DNA from 4 places in the Ochrobactrum sp. 19YEA23 genome. Region 1 is predicted to be linked to each of the others. Evidence: riboswitches for the same ligand, from Rfam matches in the RefSeq annotation. Region 1 holds a riboswitch; each other region holds the start of a gene.
What was found. Region 1 has a riboswitch for cobalamin ahead of QBD01_RS13295 (ABC transporter substrate-binding protein). Riboswitches for the same ligand answer to the same signal wherever they lie in the genome.

Region 1 (3,843 bases):
GAGCGCGCGGGCATGCCAGAGGCAGATGATCAGGCCGATCAGGCAGGCAGGCAGCGCCAGCGTCACATCGGGCCAGCGCACGCCGGAAAGATTGCCGAGCAGCCAGAACATGATGCCCCGCGCCTGTTCGGCATTGGCGGCCTTTGTCACGATGAACGAGGTCAGCGCGTTGAAAAGCTGCGAGCCGGCTATACCAGCCAGAATGATGGCGCTGTTGCCGCGCCCGGCTTTCAGCGCCAGCAGTGAAACCAGAACGAAGGCGAGTATCGCCCCGATGAATGCGCCCAGCGAAAGCGTGAGAACGCCAGCGCCAATGCCAAGAATGGCAACGCTGACAGCCCCGGTCGATGCCCCGGCGGAAATGCCCAGAATATACGGATCGGCAAGCGAATTGCGCAGCAGCGATTGCAGCACAACGCCGGAAAGCGCCAGCGCCGCGCCGCAGCATGCCGCCACCACGGCGCGGCTGAGACGATAGCTCCACACGATCCCCTCATCGATGGGATCGAGCACATAGCCTGCATGCCACAGCCGGTTGGCGACGGTCTTCGCCACCACATCCAGCGGTATGGCGGTTTCACCAATCGCCGCGCCCAGCCACAGGGCGGCAAGCAACAGAATGAGCGCCAGAACCCCGGCGCTCACCTTGTTGCTGAAAGGAAGCCTTCCTATGGCCACCAATGCCGTCATTTGTTGAGGTCCGAGGCAGCGATGGCCGCCGCCAGCGTTTCAATGCCTTCAATCACCCGCAATGACGTGCTCATTGACTGCGCATCCATGTCGAAGACATGACCGCCCTTTACGGCAGGCATCAGGCTCGTCACCGGATCGCTTTCGAGGAACTTGTGCTTCACGGCAATATCGTCCGCCGGATAGCGGCGGCGATCCAGCTTGGCAGCAACGATCATCGACGGGTTGGACTTTGCAATCGTCTCCCAGCCGACCGTCGGCCACTCTTCTTCGCTGTCGACCACATTCTTGATGCCAAGCGCTGACAGAATATAGGCCGGAGCGCCGAACTTTCCGGCGATATAGGGGTCGGCGTCGATCTGCGTGCTGGAGAACCAGACAGCCGCCGACAGCTTGCCGCCGCTGGCGCCAATCTTGCTGCGCGCCGCTTCTTCACGCCCTTTCAGTTCGGCAATGAGCTTTTCACCACGATCCTGCACATTGAAGATCGCGGCCAGCTCACCGATTTCCTGATAGACGACATCCATCGTGAAGGCTGCCGTGCGCACGCCATCGCCACCGCCGGAATTATCCTTGCCGACGCAATCCGAAGGCGACGTATAGGCTGGTATGCCCAGTTCCTCGAACTGTTCCGGCTTGGCGACGATGCCGTTCGGTCCGACATGCCACTGGAAATCCGCCGTCACGATATCAGGTTTCTGCGCCAGAACGCTTTCAAAGCTCGGATCGTTATCGGCCAGCCGCTTGACCTTGGCATTGACCTCTTCAAAGCCCTTGAGCACCGGGCCAAACCACACTGCCGTGCCGACCACCTTATCGCCGAGACCGAGGCTGTACAGAATTTCCGTGCTGCTTTGGCCAACAGCCACCGCGCGCGTCGGGGCCTGTTTGAAAGTAACGTCGCGTCCGCAGTTCTTCAGCGTCAGCGGATATTGCGTTTCTGCAGCCTGAAGTGCCGGCACGCCTGCGAACAATGAAAGAGCGCATAGCGCTGCGCGGAACGACGTCTTGCCGTGGAATGTCATGAGAATCCCCGAAATAATGAAAGATGTGGCCACGTCAGCGGGCGGCAGCGATAAGGCACCGTGAGCAAACGGAGATATCCGGGGATATGAATGACGATGTAAAAAGGCGCTTTGCAGCGCGATGTGCTGTCATAACCTGCTCCTGCTCCGGGCATCCCCGCCCGTGACAATGGATGATGGTGGGCTCAAGGCCCTATGACGGCAGGTCTCCTGGCTTGCGGATAGTCGCTTCCATCTGCCTTCCCGCGCCTTTCGTGCTTCGCACGATCAAGCTCAGTGGCATGACGCCTGTTGGCGTCACGAGGATGGACAGCAATCCGCTTACAGTTGCGGGGGCAGCCACGGTCTTGGTCCCTTTTCGGGTCGTCCTCACCGTGTTCCCTATTAATCCCCTTCACTCTCGGTCGGGGAACCGTCGTAACACTATTACGTTCCGATGCCGGACCGGTCAAGTGTTTCCATCCTGATCGAACAGGTTTCGACACACATAAAGCCATGGTTAACAAAGCGTTAATATCACATTGATTTTATTTAATGTTTCAAAATGCTGCCATTCATCTTCCGTTCACTCGTCTCCCAATATTGTCCACCCCACAGCAAAGGAGAACATGATGTTCAAAAAAGTCATTCTTGCAGCCGTAGCCCTTTCCTTCATCGGCGCGCCGCTGGCAGCACAGGCGCAGGATTATCAGCGCAAGCCGGGTCCGCACCGCATGGAGCAGAAGCCACGCCCGTCGCATGGCAAGGAATTCGGCCGCAATGATCGTCGTGATCATGGCCGTCAGCATTGGTCCAAGGGCCAGCGTTACAATGACTGGCGTCGTCATCCGGAAGTGCGCGACTACAATCGCTACGGCCTCCGCCGTCCGGGTCCGGGCCAGCGCTGGGTGAAAGTCGACAACCAGTTCCTGCTTGTCACCACCGCAACCGGTATCATTGCAGGCATTCTCGCTGGCCGTTAAGCCCAGCCAGATTTGACCTCCAGTATTTACAAACAAAGGCCAGAGCTCAGCTCTGGCCTTTGTTGTTTTCCTGGAAAACTGCAACCGGAATTGGCTTACCAAACGTACATACGCCGATAAAACTCACTCGTGGCGGTCGGGTAAAGCGGCCTATCGATTGCGGGCTTTCATCAATATCCATATAAGAATGACCATCACAACAAGCCCGATGGCAAGGCCGACAAGCCCGCCATAAACAGCATCGGTGCTGCCGCCGATCAATGCACCAATGCCAGCCCCCAAAATCAGCAGGATAAGCGGCGGCATGCATCCGATCATTGCGAGGTCCTTGAATATAGCCTTCAAAGCCGAGAATGTAGCCAAGTTTGCCGCAAGCGACAACGGCGTCACGGCGAGATTGTCCAATCCCGCAGTAAACTCAATGTGTTAGTGAAATGGCCTGAGAGAGAAATGGTACGGTCGGTTGGAGTTGAACCAACGACCTCAGGAGCCACAATCCTGCGCTCTAACCAACTGAGCTACGACCGCGTACCTTTGCCGGATCAAGCGCCTCAGCGCCGCCGACAGGGGGTCACATACGGAGAATCGATCCATATTGCAAGCGATTATAGCGCTCTTTTTTCAGAAATTCCCAATTGTCTGATTCAATGTCGAATTCCACCCATATTCTACAGAGACTGGTAACCATTGCAGGTGGCTGGCTGTGAACAACCGAAATATCGGGCACAACCTGTAAAATTGCCATTCCGGCATTAACTAATGAAATAGAAAATCGGGCTCATACCGTATGGAAATATGGACCCGCGGCCTCAGTGAGCTTATTAACAGGCGGTTAATGGCTACGACGGGGCGGTCGAAAGAACAGATAAGGACCGGTATGTCTGGATCATACCCATTCATCGATATTGCCGCGCTGGATGCTATCCGCGAAGGCTTTGCCAAAGGCGATGCGCAGATCGTGCTGACACGCGATCTGTCGGCTGTGCTTTGGGTAAACGGCGCCGGAGCCAGACTGTTCGGCTTCGACCGTATCGAGGATATGATCGGCAGCGCAATCGATCTGCCTGTCGCCGCACGCCGTCAGATCGCAGCCGCCAGCGACGATAACAGCGCAGAACCCCGCGCTGTATCGGTGCGCCTTGGCGGCGGCCTGCGTTCGGAACTGA
Region 2 (3,843 bases), on a different contig from region 1:
TAGGACAGGTCTTCATCAAAGATGCTGGCCTCGCTGACCTGCAGGATTTCCGAGCACAGATTGCTCATGGTGATGCGCCCGTCGATCGGGTTGGCGCGGTTCACCGTGTCCTCGAACATGATATAGGGATAGCCGGACTCGAACTGAATTTCCGCCAATACCTGGAAGAACTCACGCGCATTGATCTTCCGCTTGCGGATGCGCGCATCATCGACCATTTCGCGGTATTTTTCCGTGACGGAAATCTCGGTCAGCGGCTGACCATAGACCCGCTCCACGTCATAAGGCGAGAACAGATACATATCCTCGTTGTTGCGGGCGAGTTCAAAGGTGATATCCGGGATCACCACACCCAGCGACAAAGTCTTGATGCGGATTTTTTCGTCGGCATTCTCGCGCTTGGTGTCGAGGAAGCGCATGATATCGGGATGATGCGCATGCAGATAAACTGCACCCGCACCCTGTCGCGCACCAAGCTGATTGGCGTAGGAGAATGAATCTTCCAGAAGCTTCATCACCGGAATGATGCCCGAAGACTGGTTCTGGATCTGCTTGATCGGGGCGCCGGATTCGCGAATATTCGTCAGGCTCAAGGCCACGCCGCCGCCGCGCTTGGACAGCTGCAATGCGGAATTGATGGAGCGTCCGATGGACTCCATATTGTCTTCCACCCGCAGCAGGAAGCAGGACACGAGTTCGCCGCGCTGTTTCTTGCCAGCATTAAGGAAGGTTGGTGTTGCGGGCTGATAGCGACCGGAAATAATCTCATCGACAAGGTCGCGCGCAAGCTGTTCACTGCCACGCGCCAATGCCAGCGCCACCATGCAGACACGATCTTCATAGCGCTCCAGATAGCGCTTTCCGTCGAAGGTTTTCAGCGTGTAGCTGGTGTAATATTTGAAAGCGCCGAGAAATGTCGGGAAACGGAATTTCTTGGCATAGGCCTCATCGAAAAGGTCGCGCACGAAATTGAAGGAGTACTGGTCCAGCACCGCCTGTTCGTAATAGTTTTCGGTCACCAGATAATCGAGCTTCTCCCGCAGATTATGGAAGAAGACCGTGTTCTGGTTGACGTGCTGAAGGAAATATTGCTGCGCAGCCTGCCGGTCACGATCAAGCTGGATCTTGCCTTCATCGTCATACAGATTGAGCATCGCGTTCAGCGCATGATAGTCCAGCCCATCGGTAGACTTGACGGGCTTGGGGCTGTTCGACGCCGCCGCTTGCGGCGCGTCCTGCGTGACCGGCTCTGCGTCGCGCTCGCGGATCAGGGTTGTGTCTGCCGTGTCCAAAATCGTTCCATCCCGTTCCTGACATTGCCAATGTCTTCATCTGTTCCCAAAAGCTCGAAGCGATAGAGATAGGGAACCTGACATTTGGCAGAGATTATTTTGCCGGCTATGCCGAAAGCTTCGCCGAAATTGCTGTTGCCCGCGGCAATCACGCCGCGGATCAGCGAGCGATTGCCCGCATTGTTGAGAAAGCGGATGACGGGCTTGGGCACAGCCCCCTTGGTTCCGCCGCCGCCATAGCTTGGCGTCATGAGCACGAATGGTTCGTCTATCTGCAACGAGCCCGGTTCTTCCTCATCCCTTTGCAGGATGGGGATGCGCCTTGCGCGCATTCCAAGCCGCTCGACGAAACGATGTGTGTTTTCGGAGCGACTGGAAAAATAGACAAGGAGACCCATTGCCGAGCTCATGACAGAGCCACGGTCACGAAAGACCGTTGATCATATCCGGACGGAAGCCGGCCCAGTGGGTTTCTCCGGCCACAACGACGGGCACCTGACGGTAGCCCAGCCCCGTGACGAGATCGTAAGCGTCCATATCTGCAGAAATGTCGATGACCTGATAATCGATCCCCTGACGGTCGAGGGCACGGGTGGTTGCGGTGCACTGGACGCAAGCGGGTTTGCTATAGACGGTGACGTTCATTTCTTCCTCACTGGATGGGGCGCGAGCTGTCAAAGGCACAAGCCATCGGGACAGATGCGCATAAGAGATTGTTCGCGCATGGAACATGCGCGTTAAGGCGGACAAAATCGGGGAACAGTCAGCGATGCCTGAACACCACTGAACCGCGCAAAATCACCTCTGGAAAGGTGGACCTGAACTGAGAGAACAATACAAACTAGACAATGTGTCAGACATGGACTTCACCCCGAAGCTTGTGAGCGGGCATTCGGAGTAGCAATCGGCAAGAAGCACATCTCGCCTCAATGATTGCACACCAACCGGACACCCCGCCCGTGGACGTTCATTGCTCAAGGCAGGTCTCCTGGCTCACGGGTCAGCGCTCTTGTCGGTCTTCCCAGCTTACGCCAGTGACGTGATCAACAAGAACTCACCGCTTACAGTTGCGGGGGCAGCTTCGGCTTCGTCTCAACCTTCATGGCGGCGACTCACCGAATTCCCTCTTAGCTTTCGACTCATCGAATCGAAAGAACCTAGAACACTATATATAGTAGCCGAAGTTAAAAGACCGTCAACGGATAGTTGGTGAAAAGCGAAAAATCAGCAATCCATTTTGTAATGGCTGTGAAGAACGTGGATAACCGGACTTCATCGCGCTGGTTTGATCGGCTTCGGGCGAAATTCGGGCTTCAGAGCCTTGAGCGCCATACGATCCACGATTCGCGGCGCGATCAGCTTGAGCCAGCGCCCCAATCGCATTTGCCGCGTCATCAATACCTCGCGTTTGCGCCTCTGCAAACCATCGAGCATGAGACGCACCGCTTCTTCCACAGACATCATATCGTCTTCACGCACGCCGCTGGTTCCCAGCGCTTCACCGCTGGCGCCATAACCGACCTTGCGAATATCTGTCTTCACAACGCCCGGATAAACAATCGTCACGGAAATACCGCTGGGCTCCAGTTCCGAACGAAGTGCTTCGCAAAATCCGGAAAGCGCGAACTTTGTCCCACTATAGGCCGAGCGCCCCGGCACGCCGATCAAGCCCGCGACAGACGAGACCACCCCAATCCGTCCTTTGGTCTTTGCAAGGTGCGGAAGTGCGGCATGGATCGGCCAGATGCTGCCGAAGTAATTCAACTCCATAAGATCGTGCATCCAGTGCAGATCTTCCGGTTTGATTTCCGCGAAATTGGCGTGGGCCGACATGCCCGCATTGACGATCAGCGTGTCGATCCGGCCAAAAGTCGAGGCCGCTTTTTCAATCAAGGCAATGCAGGCATTGCGATCTGTAACATCGGTCGGCACGACCAGCACGGTGCTGCCCTCAAGCCGCAATTCTGTTGCCAGCTTTTCAAGCTTCTCGACATTACGCGCAGCCAGAACAAGAGCAGCCCCTGCGCGATCGCGATGCGCAATCTGGCGTGCGGTTTCCGCTCCGATACCGTCGGACGCGCCCGTTATAATCGTTACATCCATGTCGGTCTCCCTACCGATAAGATGCACGATTATGCCGCCGAAAGCGGCCAGCTGAAACAAACTATTTTGACACAGTCACAGTTTTGAGAATCCGCCGTCAGATTGTTTGCCACCTAACGGTCAGTTCACCTGTGCCGCATGCAATTGCTGATAGCGGCCGCCCGAACGAGCCACCAGTTCATCGTGAACACCCTGTTCGATAATCCGGCCTTCTTCCACCACGACAATCCGATCTGCATTGACAATGGTTGCAAGCCGGTGCGCGATGACCAGCGTGGTACGCCCCTGCGAAAGATCGGCAAGCGATTGCTGGATTGCGCGTTCGGTCTCTGTGTCCAGCGCCGAGGTCGCTTCATCGAGAATCAGGATCGGCGGATTTTTCAGGAAAATACGCGCAATCGCCAGACGCTGCTTCTGGCCGCCCGAAAGCTTGACGCCACGTTCGCCC
Region 3 (3,843 bases), on a different contig from region 1:
ACACTCATTCCCGCGGTACAGTATTCCGGCATCATAGATCCGGTTTCGTCATTGCAGGGTGCGGGCGCATTTATCGGCAAGATTTATCCGACGACCTATTTCGTGACCATCTCGCGCGGGGTGTTTTCCAAGGCGCTGGATTTCGGCGATCTTGCCGGGTCGTTCATCCCGTTGCTGATCGCAATTCCGGTACTGACGGTGCTGGCCATTCTCCTTCTCAAGAAACAGGCGGGCTGAGATGCGGATAGCCAACATACTTCAGCTCGGCATCAAGGAACTGCGCGGTCTCGCCCGCGATCCGATGCTTCTACTCCTGATCGTCTACGCGTTCACGCTGGCGGTCTATACGTCCGCGCGAGCGCAGCCGGAAAACCTCAGTAATGCGGCCATCGCCATTGTCGATGAGGATCAGTCGCCGGTCTCCAGCCGTATCACCGCCGCTTTCTATCCGCCTTATTTCGTGCCGCCCAAGCTCATTTCGTCTTACGAAATGGACAGTCGCATGGATGAGGGGCTGGACACGTTTGCGCTGAACATTCCGCCCAATTTCCAGCGCGATCTGCTGGCCGGGCGGTCGCCGACCATCCAGCTTAACGTGGACGCAACCCGCATGAGCCAGGCTTTCACCGGCGGCGGTTATGTCCAGTCCATCGTTTCCGGTGAGGTGAACGAGTTTCTGAACCGCTATCGTGGCACGGCGGACACGAAGGTCGATCTCAATTTGCGATCCCGCTTCAATCAGGACCTGAACAAGAGCTGGTTCGGCGCGATCAACAATGTCATTTCGTCGGTCACCATGCTGTCGATCATCCTGACGGGCGCGGCGCTCATCCGCGAGCGCGAACACGGAACCATCGAGCATCTGCTCGTCATGCCGGTAACGCCTGTTGAAATCATGGTCAGCAAGGTCTGGTCCATGGGGCTGGTCGTGCTGGTGGCTTCGGCTTTTGCGCTGGTCTTTGTCGTGCAAGGCCTGCTGACAGTGCCGGTTTATGGGTCTGTCCTCCTGTTTCTGGCCGGTGCCGCATTGCAGCTTTTCGCAACGACAAGCCTCGGTATTTTCCTGGCGACGGTTGCCGGTTCCATGCCGCAGTTCGGCATGTTGCTGATGCTGGTCCTGATGCCTTTGCAGGTGCTTTCAGGCGGGATGACCCCGCGGGAAAGCATGCCGGACATCATCCAGAACATCATGCTGGTGGCGCCCAACACGCATTTCGTCATCTTGGCGCAGGCAATCCTGTTTCGAGGGGCAGGCATAAGCGTGGTGTGGCCGCAATTTCTGGCCCTGATCGTCATCGGATCGGTGCTGTTTTACTTTGCGCTGCAACGTTTCCGGGCGTTCTTGCGCTAGAGCGGTCGGAACCGCTTTAGCCATTTGTTTTCACGCATTATCCTACGCAAAACCGCTGCGCACTTTTGCTGGAAATGCTCGAACCAAAGCCTTTTGAAAACAATGCCCTGAATCGCTTCGTTGAGAATGCGATTCAGGGCGAAGCCTTTTTGGCGCATTGCCAATCCGGGTCAGCCTTGCTAACGCTCGAAACAGGAAACGGTTTCGCTGTAAAAGGCGGATGAAAAGGGAACGCGGTGAGGCCATCTGGCCAATTCTGCGACTGCCCCCGCAACTGTAACCGGAGAGCTATCTTCCATAATCGCTGAGGCGATTAAGCCACTGAGTGCAGACGCATTCGGGAAGGCGGAAGAACAGCGGCGACCCGGAAGTCAGGAGACCTGCCGTATCCGGTCACCTAGTTTCGACGCGGGGCGTGTCGGGGCGCGGCTTTCCGTAGCGGTGACATTGAACAAATGTTGCCGCCGGAACGAGAGACGGGGTTTCCCTTATTTCTTCGACCTGCGGTCAGGCAATGCTGCCTTGCAGGAGAAGACCTAGGTGCATATTTCAAAATTATCGATTTTGCTGACTGCGGCTTTTGCTGCTGTAAATCCGCTTGACGCATCTGCGCAAACCGCCAGTGCTACGGACGATGCGAATGCAGGTGTGGTGCTCGACACAATCGTCGTCACTCCGCTTCGCCGTGCGACCTCGTTGCAGCGATCGACATCTTCGGTCACGGTCATCGATACGGCTGAAATCGAGCGCTCGGCAGCACCCGACCTGCAATCTTTGCTGAAAACCTATAGCGGCGTTTCGATCAGGACAAATGGCGGGCAGGGGTCCAAGTCGGACATTTATCTGCGCGGCATGTCGTCCACGCAAACGGTCGTGCTGGTCAACGGCGTGCGTTCTGCCTCGGCAACAGACGGCACAACGGCGCTGGCCAATATTCCACTGACCTCCATCGAGCGTATCGAGATCGCCAAGGGCGGTCATTCGGCCCAATATGGCGCTGATGCGATGGGCGGTGTCATCAACATCATTACCAAACAGGGTGGAGCCTGCGGCGAGCGCTCATGGTGCGGCAGCCTGACCACCGGTGTCACTCATCCCTGGGGCGGATATGCATCCGGCTCGATACAGGGACAAAGCGCTGCTGGTGTCGATTATGCCTTTGGCGCGGCGATAACCGGCACGCAGGGCTATGATTTCACCAGCTCTGATGCGTTTGGGCACGAGCCGGATCGGGACGGCTTTCTGCAAGGCTCGTTCAACTTCTCGCTTGGAAAAGACTTCGACTGGGGCAGGCTCTATGCGGACGGGCTTCTGAGCCGGGGCCGCAATCAGTATGACGCCACTGCTCCATACGCGAATGAGGCTTACAGCACTGCGTTCACGGGAAAAGTCGGTACGCGGATCGATCATACGGATGATTGGTCTTCGACGCTTGAGTTCAGCAGCGGCATCGACAGTAGCCGCAATTTCCGCAAGGGCGTGTCCGGCTCCGACCGGTATGAAACCAAGCGCTATGGCGTCTTCGCTTCCACGGAGAAAAGTTTCGAAACGGGTAAGGCAAAACACGTTGTCACCGGCGGTGTAGAAGCCTATCGCGAGACCATCGATTCCACTGTCGACTATGACGAGACGGGGCGCAATCTGGCGGCGGTGTTCGGCCAATATTCTCTGGAATATGAAGCACTGCGCGTGGATGGCGGCGTGCGTTACGACCACAATCAGCAATTCGGCGACGTTACAACTTATAATATCGGCGCGAGCTATGAGATTGTTCCCGATCTCGTTCTGCGCTCCTCTTATGCGACCGGCTTTCGCGCGCCGACATTCAACGAGCTTTATTATCCCGGTTATGCCAATCCCGATCTGGAGCCGGAAAAGTCGCGCTCCTATGAAGTGGGGCTGAACTGGCAGATTTCGGCCGCGACCAGCCTCGATCTTGCGCTCTATCGCAACGAACTGCGCGATGCGATCATGAGCACAGCGCCTTCCTATCTGCCCTATAATGTGGCCCGCGCGCAGATTACGGGCTTCGAGGCGACACTGGGCCATCGCTTCAATGACCAGTGGGGTGTGAAGGGTGTGCTGGACTTCAAGCGTCCCATTGATGAAGAAAACGACACCGATCTTGCCTATCGCGAACGTTTCAAGGCGACCGCCGAGGTGAACTATACGCCGTTTGAGGGGCTCGACCTGACGGGCCGTGTCTTTTACGGCGGTTCGCGCTATGCCGATGCGGCAAATACGCAGAAGCTCGGCAGCTATGTGACGGCCGATTTCGTGGCGCTCTATGCCATCGACAAGCAGTCCAAGCTTAAGTTGTCGGTCGAGAACATCTTTGACAAGGACTACCAGACGACCTCCGGCTATATTGCACCGGGCCGTACCTTCAATATCGGCCTGACGCGTAATTTCTGAGGTTTTCGACAGATGACGAGAGCGATGATCCTTGGCAGAAACTGGCTTCTGGCGCTGGCAGCCACGGTTTCGGTCGC
Region 4 (3,843 bases), on a different contig from region 1:
CCATGCGATTTTCGGGCACGATGCCGAGCCCAACTTCGTTGGACACAAAAACCACCGGCCCGCCGAGGGCCGAAAGCACAGCAACCAGATCGTGTGATTCCGCGGCGATGTCGCGCTCGGCCATCATAAGATTGGTGACCCAAAGGGTCAGGCAGTCAACCAGCATGAATCTGGTCGATTGCGTGTGTTGCAGAAGTGCGCTCTTCAGATCGAGCGGCTCTTCTACGGTCTGCCATTGCGTGCCGCGTCGGTCGCGATGCACCGCAATACGGCTTTCCATTTCTCCGTCGAAGGCGCGCCCCGTCGCCAGATAGACCGGCTGAAGCCCGGAGGCTTCAACCAGCTTTTCGGCATAGGACGACTTACCCGAACGGGCTCCGCCAAGAACAAAGGTGATTTTTCCGGGCAGAGCCACGCTATCAGCCTTCCAGTTCGGATGTGGCGTAATGCTGGATGAACCAGCCAAGCGCCAGACCGATCACCGCCCACATGAACAGGTTCGTCGCCAGCGAAGCGACCGCATATTGCGATGCGAGCAGCGACGGAATTGGCGACGCAATATCCTCTGGATGCGGCGCGCCATAGACCTGCGGGGCAATGATTGCGACAAGACCGAGCAATTTTGCCCAGATTTCGTCGCGCAGCACGATCAGATAGAGACCGACACCACTGAGTACGACCGTCGAAATCCACCAGAGCTGGCGCTGGGCGAGATCAGCCGCTGGCATTGCCGGCAGTTCCGGCGACAAACCGAGCGCAGGCATAAACGCCACTGCAAAGAAACCGGCCATGCCCCAATACAGGCCGTTCCGCACTGTGATTGGACGACCGAGCAGCAGCGCAATGCCGCCAAGCAGAAGAGCAAAACCAGAACCGGCAACCAGGTTGGCCAGGATCGTATTGCCAAGACGGCCGAACGGCAGTTCTGCCCCGGCTTCTTCTTCGGCTGGTGCGGCAGCTGCCGCATGATCATGGGCAGGAGCTTCGGCACCGGCCTGTTCATGCGGCGCGGCTTCAGCCGGTCCATGACTATGGCCGCCGCCAGCCTCTTCATAAACTTCCGCCTGCAGAATAAGTGGAACGGTCTTGAGATACATGGCAGGCGTCACCAGAAGCCCTGCCAGAAGGCCCGCAGCAAGCGTAGCCAAAAGATAACGGATCAACATTTTAGTCCCCCAACTGCAAAAAATCGCCGATAGCCACAGCCATCGGACGCAAAGCAGTGTCAGCTTCCTTGAAAAACACGTCTACGTTCATTCCCCACGCAAACCGGCACGTAAACGCCGTTCGCAATGTCGACGCTAAAGCATCAATGGCAAGGAAAACCGTAAGAATGGCGGGTATCGTGCGCTGAATCGTGCAGCGTGTCCGAATGCGCAAGTCCAACGCCATAGACGAGGAAGGCGCCAAGGAGCAGGGAAACCACAGCCGTACCAAGACGCGCAGCCAAAGGTAGAGATACAGTGGTGGAGACAGAATTATTTATACGTGCGGCCATGACAACCTCCGTGCAGGCAGCAGGGAAAAACCTCCCATGGGGCGCGGGTAAAATACCCTTCTGCAACAGGCAGGTCTCCTGGCTCACGGGTCGTCGGAAATGTCACCGCCTTCCCGGAACTTTAAGTTCCAGTGGCTGCCGGTTGCCCGGCTTGGCTTCATTCCTCTCCGCTCTACAGTCGCGGGGTCGGCTGCGATAAAGACGCCCGAATTGGGTCCGTCCTTCGCATTCCCTCTTGGTCCCACCGGATTCGTCCGGCGAAAACCTGTCACATAGTTGGACATTAGGCCTTTGCTAAAGCACCGTCAATCGGGCTTGCGGGCAGAGTGGGACGCCTGAACAGCATCATTTCAAAGAAAACAGCGCGTCGATATCGAGACAGGCTTCCAGCCCTTCCGCCAGCTCATCCAGCGCTGTTTCAACGCTCATGCGATAATTGCCAGCACCGCCTTCGATACCCAGCGTGGCGAGAAATTGCTGCCGGAAACGATCTGCGCCGAAAACGCCGTGCAGATAGGTCCCCATAATCCGGCCATTCGGAGAGACCGCACCGTCATCATGATCCCCGATGCGCGCAAAAGGCCTGAACATATCGGCCCCTGTTGTGCGCCCGATATGGATTTCATAGCCTTCCAGCGGCGTATCATAAAGCAATGAACTCGCTTCAACATTGCGGACGACTTTTTCCGGCTCCATGACGGTTTCAATATCCAGCAGCCCCAAACCTTCCGCTTCGCGCACCTGCCCTTCGATCCCATGCGGATCGCGGATGCTGCGCCCCAGCATCTGAAAACCGCCGCAGATACCGAGTACATGTCCGCCGCGTTTTACGTGCCCAGCCAGATCGCGATCCCAACCGTTTTCACGGAACGCCAGCAGATCGGCAATGGTGGACTTTGTTCCGGGCAGCACGACCAGACCGGCATCGGACGGAAGCGGCGTACCGGGCGGCACCATGACCACCTCCACGGCGGGTTCGACCTTCAGCGGGTCCAGATCGTCGAAATTGGCGATGCGCGGCAACATCGGAACCGCAACTTTGAGCGCCTTGTCAGCGCTGCGCACGGCACGCTCCAAAACCACCGAATCTTCGGCAGGTAATCGGGAAACAGCCTTGAGCCATGGAACCACACCGAACGAACGCCAGCCGGTAAAGCGTTCTATCGCTTCCAACCCGTCGTCGAACAGAGAAATGTCACCACGAAACTTGTTGATGATGAACCCGCGCACCATGGCGCGATCTTCTTCCGGCAGGATTGTGTGGGTCCCGACCAGCGACGCGATCACCCCGCCCCGGTCGATGTCACCGACCAGCACCACCGGCACATTGGCCCGCGTTGCAAAGCCCATATTGGCGATATCTCCGGCCCGAAGATTAATTTCCGCTGGAGAGCCTGCTCCTTCAATCAGCACAAGGTCTGCACCTTCGCTGACGATGGAAAAGGACTCCATCACCGAGGCCATTAGCTGCGGCTTCAATTCCTGATAATACCGCCCGCGCGCTTCGCCGCGCACCTGGCCCTGCACTACGATCTGGCTGCCCATATCGGTCTGAGGTTTCAGCAAAACCGGGTTCATATGCACAGACGAAGGAATGCCCGACGCCAGCGCCTGTAGCCACTGGGCACGACCGATTTCCCCGCCGTCATCACTGACCGCAGCATTGTTGGACATGTTCTGAGGCTTGAACGGACGGACTTTCAGCCCACGATTGCGCGCCACACGACAGAGCCCCGCGACAAGCACGCTCTTGCCGACATCAGACCCCGTTCCCTGAAACATAATTGCCCGTACCATCTGACCTGCGTAGCCGAAACGGTAAGCCATGGCAATCTGGGTCTAAGCCTGCGCCTCACAGCACATCCAACGCGCTTCGCGATGCCCCTTCTATGCAAAAATGCGCATCAGTTTATTACAAATGTGAGCAAGATTATTCCAATGGAGCGTTGGCAGTGTTCCGGTCTTATGCTCTAGTCGGCTCAAGTATCTGATCCAAAAGTCACCATGCCGGTCTACAAATGGCAATTTCTGCGCTTCCGGTGCTCACGTACCCAAATGTACGCTGCGCTCCGGTTCTCGAAATCACCATTTTCGCCACGGCCTGCTGCTTTTTGATCCAGATACCCGGAGGAGCGGTACTCAACTTTTAAAGCTGAGGGAGGAAACCATGGATGCTGCCGAACAGAACCAGTTCGAGCTGAACGAAGAACAGTTCGCCATTCAGGAGATGGCGCGCGGCTTTGCCAGCGACCGAATTGCACCCCACGCGCTGCAATGGGACCGTGACAAGCATTTCCCTGTCGATGCGCTTCGCGAGGCGGGATCGCTCGGCATGGGCGGCATCT

Region 2: linked by a shared signal. The riboswitch ahead of nrdH (glutaredoxin-like protein NrdH) and the one ahead of QBD01_RS13295 (ABC transporter substrate-binding protein) in region 1 are both predicted to bind cobalamin.
Region 3: linked by a shared signal. The riboswitch ahead of QBD01_RS20745 (TonB-dependent receptor domain-containing protein) and the one ahead of QBD01_RS13295 (ABC transporter substrate-binding protein) in region 1 are both predicted to bind cobalamin.
Region 4: linked by a shared signal. The riboswitch ahead of QBD01_RS20570 (CbtB domain-containing protein) and the one ahead of QBD01_RS13295 (ABC transporter substrate-binding protein) in region 1 are both predicted to bind cobalamin.

Annotation. Positions count from the first base shown of each region.
Region 1 covers NZ_JASAMQ010000004.1:383,090-386,932, forward strand. Annotated here, with positions in the region: gene QBD01_RS13290 (iron ABC transporter permease) at 1-690, opposite strand, end outside; gene QBD01_RS13295 (ABC transporter substrate-binding protein) at 687-1,715, opposite strand; cobalamin riboswitch at 1,898-2,147, opposite strand; gene QBD01_RS13300 (RcnB family protein) at 2,327-2,677, shown strand; gene QBD01_RS13305 (hypothetical protein) at 2,828-2,995, opposite strand; tRNA gene QBD01_RS13310 (tRNA-His) at 3,129-3,205, opposite strand; gene pdhS (cell-division control histidine kinase PdhS) at 3,555-3,843, shown strand, end outside.
Region 2 covers NZ_JASAMQ010000005.1:230,510-234,352, reverse strand. Annotated here, with positions in the region: gene nrdE (class 1b ribonucleoside-diphosphate reductase subunit alpha) at 1-1,292, opposite strand, end outside; gene nrdI (class Ib ribonucleoside-diphosphate reductase assembly flavoprotein NrdI) at 1,268-1,690, opposite strand; gene nrdH (glutaredoxin-like protein NrdH) at 1,716-1,937, opposite strand; cobalamin riboswitch at 2,253-2,468, opposite strand; gene QBD01_RS14950 (SDR family oxidoreductase) at 2,565-3,395, opposite strand; gene QBD01_RS14945 (ABC transporter ATP-binding protein) at 3,516-3,843, opposite strand, start outside.
Region 3 covers NZ_JASAMQ010000009.1:104,007-107,849, reverse strand. Annotated here, with positions in the region: gene rbbA (ribosome-associated ATPase/putative transporter RbbA) at 1-237, shown strand, start outside; gene QBD01_RS20750 (ABC transporter permease) at 239-1,351, shown strand; cobalamin riboswitch at 1,534-1,754, shown strand; gene QBD01_RS20745 (TonB-dependent receptor domain-containing protein) at 1,892-3,766, shown strand; gene QBD01_RS20740 (ABC transporter substrate-binding protein) at 3,779-3,843, shown strand, end outside.
Region 4 covers NZ_JASAMQ010000009.1:61,360-65,202, forward strand. Annotated here, with positions in the region: gene cobU (bifunctional adenosylcobinamide kinase/adenosylcobinamide-phosphate guanylyltransferase) at 1-415, opposite strand, end outside; gene QBD01_RS20565 (CbtA family protein) at 420-1,166, opposite strand; gene QBD01_RS20570 (CbtB domain-containing protein) at 1,310-1,498, opposite strand; cobalamin riboswitch at 1,549-1,782, opposite strand; gene QBD01_RS20575 (cobyric acid synthase) at 1,844-3,295, opposite strand; gene QBD01_RS20580 (isobutyryl-CoA dehydrogenase) at 3,666-3,843, shown strand, end outside.